Regions from separate parts of the Agromyces sp. Y782 genome, predicted to be linked through region 2. Evidence: riboswitches for the same ligand, from Rfam matches in the RefSeq annotation. Region 2 holds a riboswitch; the other holds the start of a gene.

Region 1 (9,535 bases), on a different contig from region 2:
CGAGTCCCAGAGGTCCTTCCAGATGGAGTAGATCTCCTTCGACGTGTCGCTTGCGAGCAGCGACTCGGTGCCATCGTCGGAAAGCACCTCTTGTCCGTCGGCCCAGTTGCTCGGGAACCACGTGAAGACGAGGCATCCGCCGCAGTTCAGGCCGGTGGCCGTGCCGTACGTGTCGGGCTTGTTCAGGCCCTGGATGGCCTTGGCCCACTCGGCGAACTCCTCGAGGTTGGCGGGGCCGGCCTCGGCATCGAGCCCGGCCTCGGTCGCGAGCTCCTTGTTCCAGAACAGCATCGACAGGTCGAGCACGAACGGCAGCACGTACTCCTCGTCGTCGAGCGTGCCGGCCGAGAGATGCCCCTTGTTGATCTCGTCCTTGAAGTCGAAGCCGTCGATGTTCGCCGTGATGTCCTGGAACAGCCCCTGCTCGACCCAGTTCGGCACGTAGACGATGTCGGCGGCGAACAGGTCGGGCAGACCGTTGGAGCCGGCTGCTGCACCGACCTTCGCGACGTAGTCGTCGTTCGGCACGACCGTGAGCTCGACCTGGTTCTCGTGGCTGTCGTTGTAGGCCTCGACGAGGAGCTTCGCCTGCTTCTCGAGGGGCGCACGCGTCCAGAGCGTCAGGGTCGTGCCGTCGTCGACGCCCTCGGCGCCGGCGTCCGCGAGGCTCGTTCCGGGTTCGTCGCCGCCCGTGCAGGCGGCCAGTCCGATCGTGAGAGCGCCGGCGGCGAGCAGAGCTGCAGCCCGCATCATCCGGCGATTGCGTGATCTCATCCGTGTACTCCTTGCTCGTCGTTGAGTGGGCGCCGAGACGCCCGGAATGTCAGGTGCTGGTGCGGCCTTACCGAAATTTCCGAAAGGCCTTTCGGCACGCTACAGTGTGAATCTCCCGGCCGTCAAGAGCGACAGCCGGTAGCGTTTCAGTCGAGGAGGCGAACATGGCGAGAACCGGCTCGGGCAGCTCACGGGCGGCGACGCTCAACGACGTGGCCCGCATGGCAGGCGTCTCGCTCGCGACCGCCTCGAAGGCCATCAACGGCCGCGACCAAGTCGCCCCGGCCACGCGCAAGCGCGTCATCGACGCCGCCGAACAGCTCTCGTTCACACCCAACTCGCTCGCCAGAAGCCTCATCGCCGGCCGCACCGGAACCGTGGGCCTGCTCACGAGCGACCTCGAGGGCCGGTTCGTGATCCCCATCCTCATGGGCGCCGAAGACGCGTTCGGCGCAGGTCAGATCAACGTGTTCCTCTGCGACGCGCGAGGCGACACGATCCGCGAGCAGCACCACCTCAAGGCGCTGCTGAACCGACGCGTCGACGGCATCATCGTCGTGGGACGCCAGACCGACCCGCGACCGTCCCTCGGCCACGACCTCCCCGTGCCCGTGGTCTACGCCTACGCGCCATCAGACGACCCCGGCGACGTCTCGGTGACGCCCGACAACATCGCCGGCGGACGCATCGCCGTCGAGCACCTCCTCGCCACGGGGCGGCGGCGCATCGCGCACATCACCGGCGAGCCCGAGTACGCCGCCGCGCAGGATCGTGCGGTCGGCGTGCAGGCGGCCCTCGCCGAAGCCGGACTCGAACTCGTGGGCGACGTCATGACCTCGAGCTGGAGCGAACACTGGGGCCGCGCAGCGGCCGGCATGCTGCTCGCCCAGCATCCCGACATCGACGGCGTCGTCGCCGGCAGCGACCAGATCGCGCGCGGCGTGATCGACACCATGCGCGACCTCGGCAAGCGCGTGCCCGAAGACGTCGCCGTCATCGGGTACGACAACTGGGAGGTGCTCGCCGTGAACTCCCGTCCCGAGCTGACGAGCATCGACGCGAACCTGCAGCAGCTCGGGCGCACCGCGGCCATGCGAATCTTCGCCGCGATCGACGGCACCGAACCTGACGCCGGCGTGCATCACCTGCCCGTGCGGCTCGTGATCCGCGGGTCGACCATCGAGCGTCGCTGAGGGGCGCTATGCGGATGTCTCGGTGCCGGTGTTCGTCTCGGCAGTCGTGTCGGAGTCGGCAGCCGCGTCGGCGTCGGTAGCCGTTTCAGCGTCAGCGTCAGCGTCAGCGTCAGCCGAGTTGACAGCGCCGCTGCGATGCACGCCCTTGAAGGTCAGCACGAGCACCATCACGGCGCCGGCGAAGATCGCGATGTCGGCCACGTTGCCGATGAAGAGGTTGCCGTAACCGATGAAGTCCACGACATGCCCGCGGCCGAATCCCGGTTCACGGAACAGCCGATCGCCGAGGTGGGTCGCGGCGCCGCCGAGCAGGAGACCGAGCGCGATCGCCCAACCCCGTGAGCGCACCGGCCACGCGAACACGAGGATGGCGATGACCCCCACTGCCGCCAGGATCGCGAACACCCAGGTGAACTCGGTGCCGATCGAGAATGCGGCGCCGGGGTTGTACACGAGCTGGAAGCGGATCAGGTCACCGATCAACGGAACGGACACCCGCTCCTCGAGTGCGGCCTCGGCCCACCACTTCGAGCCCTGGTCGATGAGGATCACGACGACGGCGAGGAGCGCGACGAACCAGAACAGGCGCGGCTTCACCGTGCTCTCGAGGGCGGGAGCGGGCGGCGGCATTGAAGGGTCGGAACTCACTGCTTCATTATCCTTCGCGCGAGACGCCCGTGTCGCCGACCGTCACCGGGCGACCGCTAGGCTTCATCGCAGTGACACGGGGTGCCGTGCATCGCTTCACCGAAGCGGGCATGGCTGAGAACACACCCGTCGAACCTGATCTAGTTCGAACTAGCGAAGGGATGTCGCGATGAGCGATCGTCTGCCAACCGACCCTGCCCGGCACTCTGCCGAGCTCCTGACCCTCGTGCGCGAGGCGACGCCGCTCGTGCAGTGCATCACCAACAGCGTCGTCACCAACGTGACGGCCAACACTCTGCTCGCCCTCGGCGCGGCCCCGGCCATGGTCGACATCCGCGGTGAGGCCGGGATCTTCGCGCGAATCGCGTCGGGGCTGCTCGTGAACCTCGGCACGCCGCACGAGGAACAGCGAGATGCCGCCCGCGAGGCGGTGGCCGCGGCATCCGAGACCGGCACGCCCTGGGTGCTCGACCCGGTCGCCGTCGGCGGACTGCCCGTGCGCACCGCGTTCGCCCACGAGCTGCTCGCGCAGCGCCCGACCGTGATCCGCGGCAATGCGAGCGAGGTCATCGCCCTCGCCGGCACGGGCAGCGGCGGACGCGGCGTCGACGCCTCCGATTCGACCGAGTCGGCAGCGGATGCCGCGGCTCACCTCGCCCGGGCGCACGGCTCCGTCGTCGCGGTGTCGGGCCCGATCGACCTGATCACCGACGGCCGGCGGGTTGCGCGGGTCGCCAACGGCGACGTGCTGCTCACCCGGGTCACGGGCGGCGGTTGCGCCCTCGGCGCCGTCACCGCAGCCTTCCTCTCGGTCACCGACGACGCGTTCTCCGGCGCCGTTGCAGCGACGCTCGTCTACACGGTGGCGGCCGAGCTCGCGGCCGCGGGTGCCGCCGGGCCGGGCAGTTTCGCACCGCTGTTCCTCGATGCCCTCGCGCAGGTCACGGCCGACGAGGTCGCCGAGCGCGGGCGGGTGCAGCTCGTCGAGGTCGCCGCCGACGCGCAGACGGCGGTGGCGGCCGAACTCGCATCCGTGGCAGTGCCCTCGACGTCGGTGCGGTCGTGACGGCGCACACGGCGCTCGATCTCTCGGTCTACCTCGTCACCGATACGGCACTCTGCGGCCCGCGGGGCGTGACGTCGGTCGTCGCCGATGCGGTCGATGGCGGGGTGCGAGTGGTGCAGCTGCGTGACAAGCTCGGCTCCTCGACGGAGCTGCTGATGCTGCTCGAAGGGCTGTGCGCCGCGATCGACGGGCGGGCGACGCTGCTCGTGAACGACCGGCTCGACGTCGCCCTCGCGGCACGGGCGAGCGGCTTGCCCGTCGACGGTGTGCATCTCGGCCAGGGTGACGCCGCGGCGGCGATCGCGCGTGAGCGGCTCGGACCGAACGGCGTCGTCGGCCTCACCGCGAACACCTCGGCCCACTTCGAGGCCGTACGACGGATGCCGCGTGGCACGGTCGACTACCTGGGCGTCGGCGTGATCCGGCCCACCGCGACGAAGCCCGATCATCCGCCGGCCCTCGGCGTCGACGGGTTCGCACGACTCGCGGCCGAGGCCGAGTTGCCGTGCGTCGCGATCGGCGGCATCACTCTCGACGACGTCGCGCCGCTCCGTGACGGCGGCGCCGCCGGGGTCGCCCTCGTCTCCGCGATCTGCGCCGCCGCCGATCCCCGCGACGCTGCGCTGCACTTCGTCGACGCTTGGGCGGGCATCGCGCCACCCCGCGACCGCCGTGTCTCGGAGGCCCGGCGATGAGCGAGACGGCCGCTCGAGCGGTCGACATCGGCGCCGTGGCATCCGCTCGCCTCGCACTCGAGACCGCCACGCCCCCGCGAGGCCGCCACACGCCCGGCGTCCGCAGCGTGCCGCGCGACCGGCGGGTGCCGCGCGTGCTGAGCATCGCCGGTACCGACCCGACCGGCGGCGCCGGCATCCACGCCGACCTGAAGTCGATCGCCGCCGTCGGCGGCTACGGCATGGCGGCGGTGACCGCGCTCGTCGCGCAGAACACGCGGGGCGTGCGCAACGTGCACCTGCCGCCGGCGTCGTTCCTCGCCGAGCAGCTCGATGCGGTGAGCGACGACGTAACGATCGACGCCGTGAAGATCGGCATGCTCGCCGACGCAGCGATCATCGGCACGGTCGACGACTGGCTCGCGCGCACGAGGCCCCCGGTGGTGGTGCTCGACCCGGTCATGATCGCGACGAGCGGCGACCGACTGCTCGATCCGACCGCCGAGCAGGCACTCCGCGCGCTCATCCCCCGGGCGCACCTCATCACGCCGAACCTGCACGAACTCGCCGTGCTCTCCGGCGAGCCGCACGCACTCACCTGGCCGGCGGCGCTCGAGCAGGCCCGACGAGTCTCGCGCGAGTTCGGCGTGCTCGTGCTCGCGAAGGGCGGCCACCTCGACGGCGCCGACGCTCCCGACGCGCTCGTCGACGCCGAGACAGGCACGATCATCGAGTTCCCGGGGGAGCGCATCGAGACCAGCGCCACCCACGGCACGGGGTGCTCGCTCTCCTCCGCGATCGCGAGCCTTCGCGCAGAGCTCGGAGATTGGACCCTCGCGATCATCGAGGCCCGCCGGTGGCTGCGCGAGTCGCTGCGGCACGGCGAAGCGCTCGAGGTCGGCGGCGGGCACGGGCCGATCAGCCACTTCGCGGGGCTCTGGTCCCGCGGCGGGGTGCGCACGGCCCCGACGCCCGCCGAGGTCGAGGCGGAGTGGTGGGCGTCGATCCACGACCTTCGCTCGGCGATCGACGGGCTCGCGTTCATCCGCGAGCTCGCCGACGGCACGCTCGAGCGACCCGCGTTCCTCCGCTACCTCGCGCAGGACGCGCTCTACCTGCGTGACTACGCACGCGTGCTGGCCGATGCCTCGCGTCTCGCGACGGATGCCTCGGAGCAGGCATTCTGGGCGAACGCCGCGCACGGCTCCCTCGTCGGCGAACTCGAGCTGCACGAGACATGGCTCGACTCGGCCGGCGCATCGACATTCGCGGCCGAGCCCGACGCCGCGACGACCGCCTACCTCGACCACCTGCTCTCCACTGCGGCCCGTGGCGACTACGCGGCGCTCGCCGCCGCCGTACTGCCCTGCTACTGGATCTACGTCGACCTCGGCGAGCGGTTCGCGGACGGCGTCTTCGGTGCGACGGCGACGGCGACGGCGCATCCGTATGCCTCGTGGCTCGCGACGTACGCCGACCCCGCGTTCGCCGCCGCGAACCGCGAGGCGATCGACATCGTCACGCGCCTGGCGGCGAGTGCGACGCCCGAGACACGCGAGCGGATGCACCGGGCGTTCCGCCGATCGGCCGAGCACGAGCTCGCGTTCTTCGCGTCGGCGCTCGGCGAGGGGTGATCGGGACTCGAATCTCGAGTCGGCCGCGCGGAATGATCGGAACGAGAACTCCGTCCTCCGCGCAGCATAGGGTGGTCGCACCCGCCCGGCTCCGGGCCGGCGCCGATCCAACGACGAGGTGGCAATGAGTCAGACGACGCCCGACATGCAGCCCTCCCGCGAGTACGTGGCGACCGATGCCGGCCAGGCGCGACCGCTGCGCGGCTGGCACCTGCTTCTGTTCGGCGTGGCCTCCGCCGCGCTCGGCCTGCTGCCGTGGCTGATCACGGGCATGCGCCTGCCGCTGCAGAATCTCTGGGCGAACGACACCCTGCCCGATGAGATGCCGATCGTGCTGCTGCCCTTCAGTCAGTACTCCCTGTCACTCATCGCCACGCTCATCATCATCGGTGCAGCGGTCGCCGGGCTCGTGGGTCGCTCCACGCGCCCCCGCGCTCAGCGCGGTGGGTTCATGATGCTGCTCGCCGGCGTGCTCCTCGTCGATGTCGTCGCGATCGTCCAGACCGCCGCCTTCGTCGCCGCAGGCCTGCGACACGACGAGTGGTCTCTCGTGTACCTCGGCGCGGTCATCGCCGTTGCGATCCTCGCGGTGGTCGTCGGACTCGGCGTGCTCTGGCTCGTCGCCCGAGCACCGCGAGCCGGCGCGGTCATCGGCCTCACCATCGCGGCGATCCTCTCGGCCGGCTGGCTGCACGCGCTCCTCTCGCCGCGGGGTCCCGCGTTCGCGGGCGAGCCTGCCTGGCTCTGGGACGCCGTTCGCTGGGCGCCGGCGGTGCTCGTCGGCGCGGCGATCGCTTGGGGCGGAGTCGAAACGGTCGGCCGAATCGTCGCGGCGATCGCGAGCCTCGCGATGCTCTGGGTCGGGCCTGCACTGATCACCGCGGTGTCGAGCGCGGCCGGAACGCGGGTACTCGCCGGCCACCCCGGTGAGATGCTCGACTACGGGGTCAGAGTGTTCCGCATGGCCCTCACCGAACCGAGCCTCGTCGTGGCGCCGCTCGCGACGGCGATCGGCGTCGCCGTGATCGGACTCGTCGCGCGCATGCTGCTCGGTCGGACCGCACGGGCCGGCCGCGAGGCATCCGTCGTCTGATCGACCGCCAGGCGGCCCGTTCTCGGTGCGGCCCTACTGGGCGGCCGGCAGGGAGTCGAGTGCCGCGAGCACTCGCGACACCGACCCGCCGAGGTTCCACTCGGCACCGCGCGCTTCGAGGGCTTCACGGCGCGCTCCCGTGACGGGGTGCAGCCGGGAGTCGAACTCGCCGAGATCGAGGTCGCGCACGACCTCGACGACGGTCGGGGCGACGTCGAGATAGTCGGAGGCCGCAGCGAACTTCGCGCGCACGCTCGCCGACATCGGCGCCGAGGGATCCGCTGCAGCCGCCCTGATGCCGTCGAGGTCGACGAATTCCCGCAGCAGCGACGCAGCGGTCTTCTCCCCCACTCCCGCAACACCCGGCAACCCGTCTGACGAGTCGCCCCGCATGACCGAGAAGTCGACGTACTGCTGCGGCAGCACCGCGTACTTCGCGACGACCGAGGCGTCGGTCAGCACCTCGAGCTTGCTCATGCCCCGAGCGGTATAGATCACCCGCACGGATGCCTCGTCGTCAACGAGCTGGAACAGGTCGCGGTCGCCCGTGACGACGTCGACCGGCATGTCGGCGCCCGTCGCGAGAGTGCCGATGACGTCGTCGGCCTCGTGCTCGGGCGCACCGACAACGGGGATGCCGAGGAGGCCGAGCACCTCGCGGATGCGCGGAATCTGCACGATGAGACCCGGTGGGGTCTCCTCGACGTCGACGCCGCCGGGCACGGCACGCGCGACGCGGTGCGCCTTGTAGCTCGGAATGAGTTCGACTCGCCAGGCCGGGCGCCAGTCGTCGTCCCAGCAGGCGACGAGGTTCGTCGCCTCGAAGTCGGGGACGAGGCGCGCGATCATGTCGAGCAGCCCGCGCACGGCGTTGACGGGGGTGCCGTCTGGCGCGGTGATCGAGTCGGGCACGCCGTAGAACGCACGGAAGTACAGCGAAGCGGTGTCGAGGAGCATTAGTCGGTCGGCCACAGGCCGATCATGGCACGATGCGGCTGCCGCTCCTACCCCGGGAACGTCTCGAGCCAGTCGCCCGCGGCATCGAGCACGTCGAGGTCGCCGCGATCGCCGAGCAACTCCCAGCGTTGCAACGACACCGGTACGTTGCCGTTCAGCCACACGGCATCGTGGAACTCGCGGAGTGAGAAGTCGTCGCCTCGGGCGACTGCGGCGTCGGCGAGCAGCCGCTTCACCTCGAGCTTGCCCACGTGGTACGACATCGCGAGGCCCGGGGTCGCAACGTAGTAGGAGGTCTCTTCAGTAGCGGTCTCGACGTCCATCGGCACGAGCCGCACGAAGAAGTCGATCGCCTCTTCGAGGCCGAAGACGCCGGTCGCGAGGTTCACGTCGACGACGACGCGCAGGGCCCGCAGCCGCATGAAGTTGTGCACGATCGTCTGCGAGTGCGGCGCATCGTCGAAGAGCCCAGCATCGAGCATGAGTTCTTCGTTGTAATGGGCGATGCCCTCGTTGGCGACCGAGTCGACGTAGTGACGGCGGATGGCGCGGGGGTGCCCCCACGAAAGGGCGAGCTGTTGACTGTGCGCCCCCTCGTGGATGATGCCGAGCCGCGGGTCGCGCGCGTTCGCGGCGTCGAAGTACGGAAGGTCAGCCGCGGGTTCGGGCACGTACGAGACCGCGTCGTCGCCGCGCGTGCGCTCGTTCGCCAGGTGGTCGGTCACGCCGAGAAAGGCAACGGGCTCGAGATACGCCGGGTAACTCGAGAAGAAGTAGCGGCGCAGCGACTCGGGTTGGGTCAGCAGGCCCTCGCGGTCGTAGAACGCCCGCACCTCGGCGTCGCGTGCGGCCTCGTCGGCCACCTCGGCGGCGACATCCCGCGCGAGCGGCGCGACCGGCGCGTCGCGGTACCGGTTGCGCGTGAACGTCTCGGCGAGCACGGCCCGCCGGTAGTCCTGCAGGGCGGCACGAACGAGTTCTTCGGGCTCGGCCGCGACGAGCGCGACGTGACGCAGGTACCAGACGAAGGCGTCGGGGCCCACGATGACCTCGGCGCCGAGGCGATCAGCGGATGCCTCGAGCCACTGCGCGTACCGGGTGAGCGCCGCACTCGCGGCGGGCTGCGCCTCGGCGAGCGCGGTCGCCGTCGCGGCCTCGACCTGCCCGGCGAGCGCCGCGACCGAGTCGGCGAGGCGCGGACCGATGCCGACGAGCTCGGCTGCGGCCACCCGGGCGAGGGCGGAGATGCCGGCCCGCTCGAGATTCGCGATCGCCTGTTCGGCAGCCTGTGGGATCGCGGTGAGCACCGTGACCAGATCGGCCTGTCGCCCGGCGTCGAACGGTGGCGGGGCGAGCAGCAGATCGAACCACGGGCCGAGGATCTGGCTCGCGAGGAACACGGCATCGCGCTCCCAGTTGCGGAGCACGTCGAGTTCCCAGCGCACGCGCGCGAGCGCCGAGCCCAGCAGCCGGTGATCGACCTGGTCGGGCACCGG
Region 2 (9,535 bases):
TCGCCAGATCATGGGCGGGTTCGACCCCGTCATGCTGCCGGTGCTGTCGACGTTGGCTCGCGAGTTCGCGGTCTTCGACCACTGGTATTGCGGTGTGCCGTCGCAGACGTTCTGCAACCGGTCGTTCTTCCACGCCTCCACGTCGCACGGCTTCGTCACGAACGTGCTGAACGGCGGCTACCGCAAATGGCTCGACGCCCCTGATTCGCCGACGATCTTCAACCGCCTCGAAGAGCGGGGCGTGAGCTGGCGCATCTACTTCGACGAGCGCCAGTTGATCTCCTTCACCGGATTCCTGCACGCACCGGTACTCGAACGCTTCTGGCGCACGGAGCACTTCGCCACGATGGAGGATTTCGAGAGTGACGCCGCGGAGGGCACGCTGCCCGCGTACGCGTTCATCGAACCGCGCATGGTCTACGACCACAACGACTTCCACCCGCCGTTCGGCAAGCTCCGCGAAGGAGAGTTCGACGGAGAGCCCATCGTCGACAGCGCCGTTTCCGACGTGCGTGCGGGTGATGCGCTGGTCGGCCGCGTCTATCAGGCCGTGCGCGGGGCGGCATCGGAGTCGGGTTCCAACGCCCTCAACACGATGCTGCTCATCACCTTCGATGAGCACGGCGGCACCTACGACCACGTGCCCCCGCCCTCGGCGAAGCCCCCGAACGACGACGGCGAAGGCGAGATGGGGTTCGGGTTCGATCGTCTCGGATGCCGCGTGCCGGCGATCGCCATCTCGGCCTACACCGGGGCCGGCACGATCATCAGCGACGAATTCCACCACGCCGCTGTCATCGCAACGCTGGCGAACACGTACGATCTCGACAGGTTGACCGATCGCGACGCCGGCGCCCGTGATCTCAGTGCGGCGCTCAACCTCACCGCGCCGAGGCATCCGTCGACCTGGCCGTCGCCGACCCCGCAGTACGTGCCGCCGAACGACGAGGAGCGCCCGCCTGACGAAACGGATAGCGCGTCGACGCGGCCGCTGAGTCCGCCCGGTCAAGGACTGCTCGGCCTGCTGCTCGCGAAGTACGGCAAGCCGGGCGAACCGCAGCCCGAGACGTATGCCGAGGCCTACGAACTGCTGCACCGCTACGGCGACGGGCTGTTCGGCGTGCCCCGATAGAATCGATCCATCCCCATCCCGAGACGACGGAGCAGCATGTCCGAAATCACTGCGGAGCAGGTCGCGCATCTCGCGAACCTCGCCCGCATCGCGCTCACCGATGAAGAGATCGAGCACCTCACGACGGAGCTCGGCCAGATCATGCACGCGGTCGAGCAGGTGAGCGAGGTGGCCACGTCCGACGTGCCGCCGACGAGTCACCCGATCCCGATGCACAACGTGTACCGAGACGATGTCGTGGGCGACACCGTGCTCACGGCAGATGAGGCGCTCGCGGGCGCCCCCGAGTCCGACGACGCGCGGTTCAAGGTCTCCGCGATCCTGGGAGAAGAGCAGTGAGCGACGAACTCATCCGCCTGTCAGCCGCCGCGCTCGGCGAGAAGCTCGCCTCGGGCGAGGTCTCGTCGGTCGAGGCGACCCGCGCGCACCTCGACCGCATCGCCGCCGTCGACGGAGCCGTGCACGCGTTCCTCCACATCGAGGGCGATCGCGCCATCGAGACGGCCGCCGAGGTCGACCGGCAGCGTGCAGCAGGTGCCCCGCTCGGCCCGCTCGCCGGCGTGCCGATCGCGATCAAAGACGTGCTCGTCACCAAGGGCATGCCGTCGACCGCCGGATCGCGCATCCTCGAAGGCTGGGTTCCGCCGTACGACGCGACTCCGGTCACCAAGGTGCGCGAAGCGGGCATGATCCCGCTCGGCAAGACGAACATGGACGAGTTCGCCATGGGTTCGTCGACCGAGCACTCGGCATACGGCCCCACCCATAACCCGTGGGATCTCGAACGCATCCCCGGCGGGTCGGGCGGCGGCTCGGCGGCATCCGTCGCCGCCTTCGAGGCGCCCCTGGCGCTCGGCTCCGACACCGGCGGCTCGATCCGCCAGCCGGCGCACGTCACCGGCACCGTCGGTGTGAAGCCGACCTACGGCGCGGTCAGCCGCTACGGCTCGATCGCCCTCGCGTCGTCGCTCGACCAGATCGGCCCGGTCACGCGCACCGTGCTCGACGCGGCGCTGCTGCACGACGTCATCGCCGGGCACGATCCGCTCGACTCGACCTCCATCCCCGAGGCATGGCCATCGATGGCCGACGCCGTGCGGCGAGCGGATGTCTCGGGCCTCCGTATCGGCGTCATCAAGGAGCTCGACGGCGAGGGCTTCCAGGCCGGTGTTCGGCAGCGTTTCCACGAGTCGCTCGAACTGCTCGAACAGCAGGGCGCCGAGATCGTGGAGGTCTCCGCACCGCACTTCGAGTACGCGATCGCGGCGTACTACCTGATCCTGCCCGCAGAAGCGTCGTCGAACCTCGCGAAGTTCGACTCGGTGCGCTTCGGCCTCCGTGTCACGCCCGAGGGCGCTGGCACGGTCGAGCAGGTCATGGCTGCGACCCGCGAGGCCGGTTTCGGCCCCGAGGTCAAGCGACGCATCATCCTCGGCACCTATGCACTCTCGGCGGGCTACTACGACGCCTACTACGGCAGCGCGCAGAAGGTACGCACGCTCGTACAGCGCGACTTCGGTGCGGCCTTCGCGAACGTCGACGTGCTCGCCTCGCCGACCGCACCGACGACCGCGTTCAAGTTCGGCGAGAAGCTCGCCGACCCCGTGTCGATGTACCTGAACGACATCGCGACGATTCCCGCGAACCTCGCCGGTGTGCCGGGCATCTCGCTGCCGTCGGGGCTCGCCCCCGAAGACGGGCTGCCCGTCGGCATCCAGTTCCTCGCGCCGGCGCGCGAGGACGCACGTCTCTACAACGTCGGCGCTGCGCTCGAGCAGTTGCTCGAGGCACGTTGGGGCGGCCCGCTCCTCGCGCAGGCGCCCGACCTCTCCGCCCATGAGCTCACCGCGACCGAGGAAGGCGCACTCTGATGGCCCGCGCTGAACTGATGGACTTCGATAAGGCCCTCGAACTCTTCGAGCCGGTCATCGGCCTCGAGGTGCACGTCGAGCTGAACACCACGACGAAGATGTTCTCGTCGGCGCCGAACCCCGCGAACTCGCAGTTCCACGGCGCGGAGCCGAACACGCTCATCACGCCCGTCTGCCTCGGCCTGCCCGGTTCGCTGCCCGTCGTCAACGGCGAGGCCGTGAAGTACTCGATCAGTCTGGGGCTCGCGCTCGGCTGCTCGATCGCCCCGTCGAGCCGGTTCGCCCGCAAGAACTACTTCTACCCCGACCTCGCGAAGAACTACCAGATCTCGCAGTACGACGAGCCGATCGCGTTCGACGGCGAGGTCGAGGTCGAGCTCGAGAACGGGCGCACCTTCACGGTGCCGATCGAGCGCGCGCACATGGAGGAAGACGCCGGCAAGCTCACGCACGTCGGCGGTTCGACCGGTCGCATCCAAGGCGCCGAGTACTCGCTCGTCGACTACAACCGTGCCGGTGTGCCGCTCGTCGAGATCGTCACGCGCCCGATCTTCGGCGGCGAAGCCGACACTCCTGCGCTCGCGAAGGCGTACGTGTCGACGATCCGCGACATCGTGCTCTCGCTCGGCATCTCCGAGGCGCGCATGGAGCGCGGCAACCTCCGTTGCGACGCGAACGTCTCGCTCCGCCCCCGCGGGCAGGAGAAGCTCGGCACGCGCACCGAGACGAAGAACGTCAACTCGATGCGGTCGGTCGAGCGTGCAGTGCGCTACGAGATCCAGCGTCAGGCCGCAATCCTCGCCGGTGGCGGCACGATCACTCAAGAGACGCGTCACTGGCACGAAGACACCGGTGCGACGAGCGCCGGACGGCCCAAGTCCGACGCCGACGACTACCGGTACTTCCCCGAGCCCGACCTGCTGCCGGTCGTGCCCTCGGCCGAGCTGATCGAGGAATTGCGCGCCGCGCTGCCCGAGGCGCCCGCCGCGCGCCGCCGGCGTCTGAAGGCCGAGTGGGGCTTCACCGACGACGAGTTCCAGATCGTGGCGAACTCGGGCATGCTCAACGAGCTCGCCGCGACCGTCGCCGCCGGCGCAACCCCGGCTGCCGCGCGCAAGTGGTGGACGGGTGAGATCGCGCGTCTCGCGAACGCCGCCGACCGGGATGCCACGGGCCTCGTGTCGCCCGAGCACGTCGCCGAGCTCGCGCAGCTCGTCGATTCCGGCACGCTCACCGATCGCCTGGCCCGCCAGGTGCTCGAGGGCGTCATCGCCGGCGAGGGCTCGCCGCAACAGGTCATCGACGCGCGCGGTCTCGCCGTCGTCTCCGATGATGGCGCGCTGATCGCGGCGATCGATGCGGCACTCGCCTCGCAGCCTGACGTGCTCGCGAAGATCCGCGATGGCAAGGTGCAGGCGGCCGGTGCCGTGATCGGCGCCGTCATGAAGGCGATGCAGGGCAAGGCCGATGCGGCGCGTGTGCGCGAGCTCGTGCTCGAGCGGGCCGCGACTCCGGTGGCCGAGTAGCGCGTGCAGCGAGCGTTCTCATACCGCCGGTCGAGTAGCGAGCGTTCTCGTACCGCTGGTCGAGTAGCGAGCGTTCTCGTACCGCTGGTCGAGTAGCGAGCGTTCTCGTACCGCTGGTCGAGTAGCGAGCGCAGCGAGCGTATCGAGACCGACTCACAGCCCGCACGATACTGACGGCCGTACAGTGGTCGTCCTTTGAACGATTGAGGAGCACGACATGGGATTCCTGGACCGACTGTTCGGCACCGTCCCCGACGAACCTGCGGCGCGCCCGGTTCCTTCTGCACGCCGACTGAGTGACGACGAGCTCGCCGTCGAGCGATACCGCTACCTGCTGCGCACGGCGCCGCCCGAGTCGGTCGAGACGGTGCACGCCGAGGCATTCGCCAAGCTCACTCCCGAGCAGCGAGCGGCGGTCTTCGCCTCGCTCTCCGAAGAGGCACCGGCCGGTGAACGACTCGTCTCCGACGAGCCCGGCGCACTGGCTCGGGCGGCGACCCGTGCCGAGCTTCGAGCTCCCGGCAGCGTAGAACGTGCCTTCAACCGGGCGGATGCCGCGGGTGGCCGCACCCAGCAGGGCGGGCCGTCGTTCGGCGGTATGTTCGCAGGCTCGCTGCTCGGCTCCATCGCGGGTGTGGTGGTCGGTTCGGCGATCGCGCAGGCGTTCCTGCCCGACCCCGCCTCGTTCGAGGCGGGCGCCGACGGCGGGGACACCGGGGGCGACTCGGGCGGCGAGAACGGTGCTGGCACGGGCGCCGATGCCGGTGGCTATGACGCTTCTGGTTCCGACCAGGGCGGCTTCGGAGACTTCGGCGGTGGCGATTTCGGTGGTGGTGGCGACTTCGGTTTCTGATGCTCCATCGCTGGCCCTGAGCTTCCGATGACAGTGGCACGGGCTAGGTTCGGAGCATGAGCAAGCAGGACGGCTCGTCGCGGCAGGTCACCACCGGCCCGGTCGACGATTCGGCGACACCCATCCTGCACGTCGACATGGATGCGTTCTTCGTGTCGGTCGAGTTGTTGAAGCGGCCCGATCTGCGCGGCAAGCCGGTGCTGGTCGGCGGTACCGCCGGGCGTGGGGTTGTTTCTGCGGCGAGCTACGAGGCCCGAAAGTACGGCGTGAACTCGGCGATGCCGATGTCGCTCGCATTGCAGCGCTGCCCGAACGCGATCGTGTTGCGGGGCGATTATGCGAGCTACACCGAGTACTCGCGTCGGGTGATGACCATCTTCGAAGAGGTCACCCCGCTCGTCGAGCAGCTCTCGATCGATGAGGCGTTCCTCGATGTGTCGGGCGCGCGACGCCTGCACGGCAGCCCGGCCGAGATCGCGTGGACCCTGCGGCAGCGGGTGCACCGCGAGACCGGGTTGACCTGCTCGGTCGGCGTGGCGGCGACGAAGTTCGTGGCGAAAGTGGCGTCGAGCAGGGCGAAGCCCGACGGCATGCTCGTGGTGCCGGCCGAGCGCACGCTCGAGTTCCTGCACCCGCTGCCGGTCTCGGCGCTCTGGGGGGTCGGGCGAGTCACCGAGGAGTCGCTCACGCGCATCGGCCTGCGCACGGTCGGCGATGTCGCCGCCATGCCGGTCGATGCGCTCGAACGTGCGCTCGGGCCGGCCCTCGCGGCCAAACTCAGCCATCTCGCGATGGGCGTCGACGCGCGCGACGTCGTCACGGGCCGTGAAGAGAAGAGCATCGGCCACGAGGTCACGTTCGGCTACGACCTCACCGATCTCGAGCAATTGAGGCGTGAGCTCCTCCGGCTCTCCGACGACGTCGCCGTGCGGCTGCGCAAGGCGGGGCTGCTCGGCCGCACGGTCGTGTTGAAGCTCCGCTACGGCGACTTTCGCACGGTCACCAGGTCGCGCACGCTGGGCGAGCCCACGGATGTCGCGCGCCGCATCTACGACGAGGCATCCGCGGCCCTCGGTGAACTCGCCGGCGATGGTGCGCGAATCCGTCTCATCGGTGTTCGAGCCGAACAGCTACGGCCGTCGGGTACCGGTGCGATGTTGTGGGACCCCGACGAGGAGTGGCGCGAGGCCGAGCGCACCATCGATGAGGTGACCGCTCGTTTCGGTCGAGGCGCAGTGCGGCCGGCTTCGCTCGTGCGCCCGGCGGTCGATCGTGTCGAGTCGTCACGACGCAAGGATGCGGGCGGTGAGTGAGTGCGTTGCGATGAACCCGTTCGAGGGCGAATCGTGAGAGGGGTGGCTGAGCGGCGCATCCGCGGGTAGCGTTGCAGGCATGGCTGAACTCGTACTGGAACTGGCTGAGAGCGTCGCCGGCGTCGGCGTGAAGACCTCCTACGGCGACGTCGTCGAGATCGACGGCACCACCCTCGTGCCGGTGGCGCTCGGATACTACGGCTTCGGTGCCGGCAGCGGCTCCGACGAGAAGGGCGACGAGGCGGGCGGCGGTGGCGGCGGTGGCCTCTCCATTCCGCTCGGCGCATACGTCGGTCGCGATGGCGGCGTTCGCTTCGAACCGAACCTCATCGGCCTGCTGCTCGTCGCCACCCCGCTCGTGTGGGTCACCGGCAAGGCGCTGCGCATGGTGATCAGAGCGCTCAAGCGCTGAGACGCCCACCGTCGCGGCGGTCGACCCTCACCGTGCTCGTCGGCGTATACTCGTCAGCGAACACGGGAGTCCGGTGAGCCGGGCTGAGAGGAAGGTTCTCAACCTTCGACCGTCGAACCTGATCTGGGTAATGCCAGCGCAGGGAGGGCAATCACATCTCAATTCCCGTGCCTCTTTCCACGAATCGAAAGGGCACGACAGTGCACACTGCAGCAACTGAAACCAGCACATCTCCGGCCGCTCCGAAGCCGCGCAATCTGCGTTGGCGGGTCGTCGACATCGTCGTCGCCAGCGTGATCGGCGTCGCGACGGGGCTTCTTTTCCTCTTCTGGAACAACATCGGTTACGCATGGTTCAGTGCGGCCGATGCGCTCACGCCGGGCCTCGGCGGTATCGCCGTGGGCATCTGGCTCATCGGCGGCGTGCTCGGCGGACTCATCATCCGCAAGCCGGGTGCGGCCCTCTTCGTCGAGCTGCTCGCCGCGGTCGTGTCAGCCCTGATCGGCAACCAGTGGGGCATCGAGACGATTTACTCGGGCGTGGCGCAGGGGCTCGGCGCCGAACTGGTGTTCGCGATCCTCGCCTACCGCCGGTTCGGTGTGTTGCCCGCCATGCTCGCCGGTGCGGCGGCCGGCGCGGCGGCCTGGAGCCTCGAGCTCTTCACCTCCGGCAATCTGCAGAAGTCCGCCGAGTTCCTGGGGCTCTATTTCGCGACGGTGGTCGTGTCGGGCGCGGTCCTGGCCGGGCTGCTCGGCTGGCTCATCGTGCGGGGCCTCGCAACCACCGGGGCGCTCAGCCGTTTCGCCGCGGGTCAAGACGTGACTCAGCGGGTCTGACGTGGGTCACGACTCCGAAGCCATCCGGCCCGCGCGCGTGGAGGCGCGCGGGTGGGGGTGGCGCCACGCCGGCAGGCGCGACGCAGCGCTCGATGGCATCGACCTTCGTATCGAACCGGGGGAGCGGGTGCTGCTGCTCGGGCCGTCGGGTTCGGGCAAATCGACGCTCCTTCACGCCCTTGCCGGAGTTCACGGCGGAGCCGAGGAGGGCGAGGAGACCGGTTCGCTGCGCATCGACGGCGAGTGGCCGGCATCGGTGCGGGGCCGCGCGAGCCTCGTGCTGCAGGATCCCGACTCGCAAGTGATCCTCGCTCGCGTCGGTGACGACGTCGCCTTCGGCTGCGAGAACCTCGGGGTGCCGCGAGACGAGATCTGGCCGCGTGTGCGTCGCGCGCTCGACGACGTCGGGCTCGACCTTCCACTCGATCACCCGACCAGCTCGCTCTCCGGCGGGCAGAAGCAGCGCCTCGCGCTTGCCAGTGCCCTCGCGATGCGTCCAGGGCTCTTGCTCCTCGACGAACCGACCGCGAACCTCGACCCCGACGGGGTGAGCGAGGTACGCCTCGCGGTCGACCGCACGCTCGAGCGCACCGGAGCGACCTTCGTCGTGGTCGAGCATCGTGTCGATGTCTGGATCGACCTCGTGACCCGAGTGGTGGCGCTCGGCAGGAACGGTCGTATCATCGCCGACGGCGACCCCCGACACGTCATCGACACGCAGCGCGAGGCCCTCCTCGCCGCCGGGGTATGGGTGCCCGGCTCGCCGCCGACGGTGACGTCGGCGCGGCCCGCCGCTGCGGCATCCGTTCTCGATCTCGCCGGTATCGACCTCGCGATCGGCCGCCGGAGCGATGCGGTCGTGCGAGCGGGGCTCGAGTTGTCATTGCCGAGAGCCTCGTCGACGGTGCTCACGGGGCCGAACGGCGCCGGAAAGTCGACCCTCGCCCTCACGATGGGCGGACTCCTGGCACCGATCGCCGGTCACGTGCGCGCGTCAGCGGAACTCGCGAGCGGGCTGCGCAGTGAGCCGATCCGATGGCGCTCGCGCGAGTTGCTCACCCGCATCGGAACCGTGTTTCAAGAGCCGGAGCACCAGTTCGTCGCCTCCACCGTGCAGCGCGAACTCGAGGTCGCCCCGCGGGCGCTGGGTCTCGACGCGGCGACGACCCGTCTGCGCACTCGCGAGGTGCTCGAACGCTTGGGGCTCGACCGGCTCGCCGAGGCGAACCCGTTCACGCTCTCCGGCGGTGAGCAACGTCGGCTCACGGTCGCGTGCGCGCTCGTCGCGCAGCCCCGCGTCATCATCCTCGACGAGCCGACCTTCGGCCAAGACCGTCTCACCTGGATCGAACTCGTCGGCCTGCTCAGGGGGCTGGTCGACGACGGGGTGACCCTGCTCTCGATCAGTCATGATGCGGCATATCTCGCGGCGCTCGGCGATCAGCATCTCGATCTCAGCCGGGAGTCCCTTCGGGTGGAGGCAGCGGCATGATCGCGGCACCTCGACTGCGTCTCGTCGATCGCGTCAACCCCGTCAGCCGCCTCGCCGCGGCGATGCTCCTCACCACACCACTGCTCCTCACCGTCGATTG

Evidence for each region. A riboswitch is a leader RNA that binds a small molecule or an ion and turns the genes downstream of it on or off. The one in region 2 is predicted to bind thiamine pyrophosphate.
Region 1: it holds a riboswitch for thiamine pyrophosphate, as region 2 does, so the genes downstream of both, thiM (hydroxyethylthiazole kinase) here and AC1C2S_RS16590 (ECF transporter S component) in region 2, are expected to answer to the same signal.

The regions. Positions count from the first base shown of each region.
Region 1 covers NZ_JCAIUG010000001.1:2,388,112-2,397,646, reverse strand. The annotation lists gene AC1C2S_RS11010 (ABC transporter substrate-binding protein) at 1-774, opposite strand, end outside; gene AC1C2S_RS11005 (LacI family DNA-binding transcriptional regulator) at 939-1,967, shown strand; gene AC1C2S_RS11000 (signal peptidase II) at 1,974-2,615, opposite strand; TPP riboswitch at 2,683-2,794, shown strand; gene thiM (hydroxyethylthiazole kinase) at 2,785-3,681, shown strand; gene thiE (thiamine phosphate synthase) at 3,678-4,376, shown strand; gene AC1C2S_RS10985 (bifunctional hydroxymethylpyrimidine kinase/phosphomethylpyrimidine kinase) at 4,373-5,989, shown strand; gene AC1C2S_RS10980 (hypothetical protein) at 6,114-7,082, shown strand; gene AC1C2S_RS10975 (5'-3' exonuclease) at 7,116-8,054, opposite strand; gene AC1C2S_RS10970 (DUF885 family protein) at 8,087-9,535, opposite strand, start outside.
Region 2 covers NZ_JCAIUG010000002.1:511,304-520,838, forward strand. The annotation lists gene AC1C2S_RS16555 (alkaline phosphatase family protein) at 1-1,132, shown strand, start outside; gene gatC (Asp-tRNA(Asn)/Glu-tRNA(Gln) amidotransferase subunit GatC) at 1,169-1,471, shown strand; gene gatA (Asp-tRNA(Asn)/Glu-tRNA(Gln) amidotransferase subunit GatA) at 1,468-3,003, shown strand; gene gatB (Asp-tRNA(Asn)/Glu-tRNA(Gln) amidotransferase subunit GatB) at 3,003-4,529, shown strand; gene AC1C2S_RS16575 (hypothetical protein) at 4,747-5,382, shown strand; gene AC1C2S_RS16580 (DNA polymerase IV) at 5,439-6,695, shown strand; gene AC1C2S_RS16585 (spore germination protein GerW family protein) at 6,775-7,107, shown strand; TPP riboswitch at 7,160-7,269, shown strand; gene AC1C2S_RS16590 (ECF transporter S component) at 7,308-7,943, shown strand; gene AC1C2S_RS16595 (ABC transporter ATP-binding protein) at 7,945-9,435, shown strand; gene AC1C2S_RS16600 (energy-coupling factor transporter transmembrane component T family protein) at 9,432-9,535, shown strand, end outside.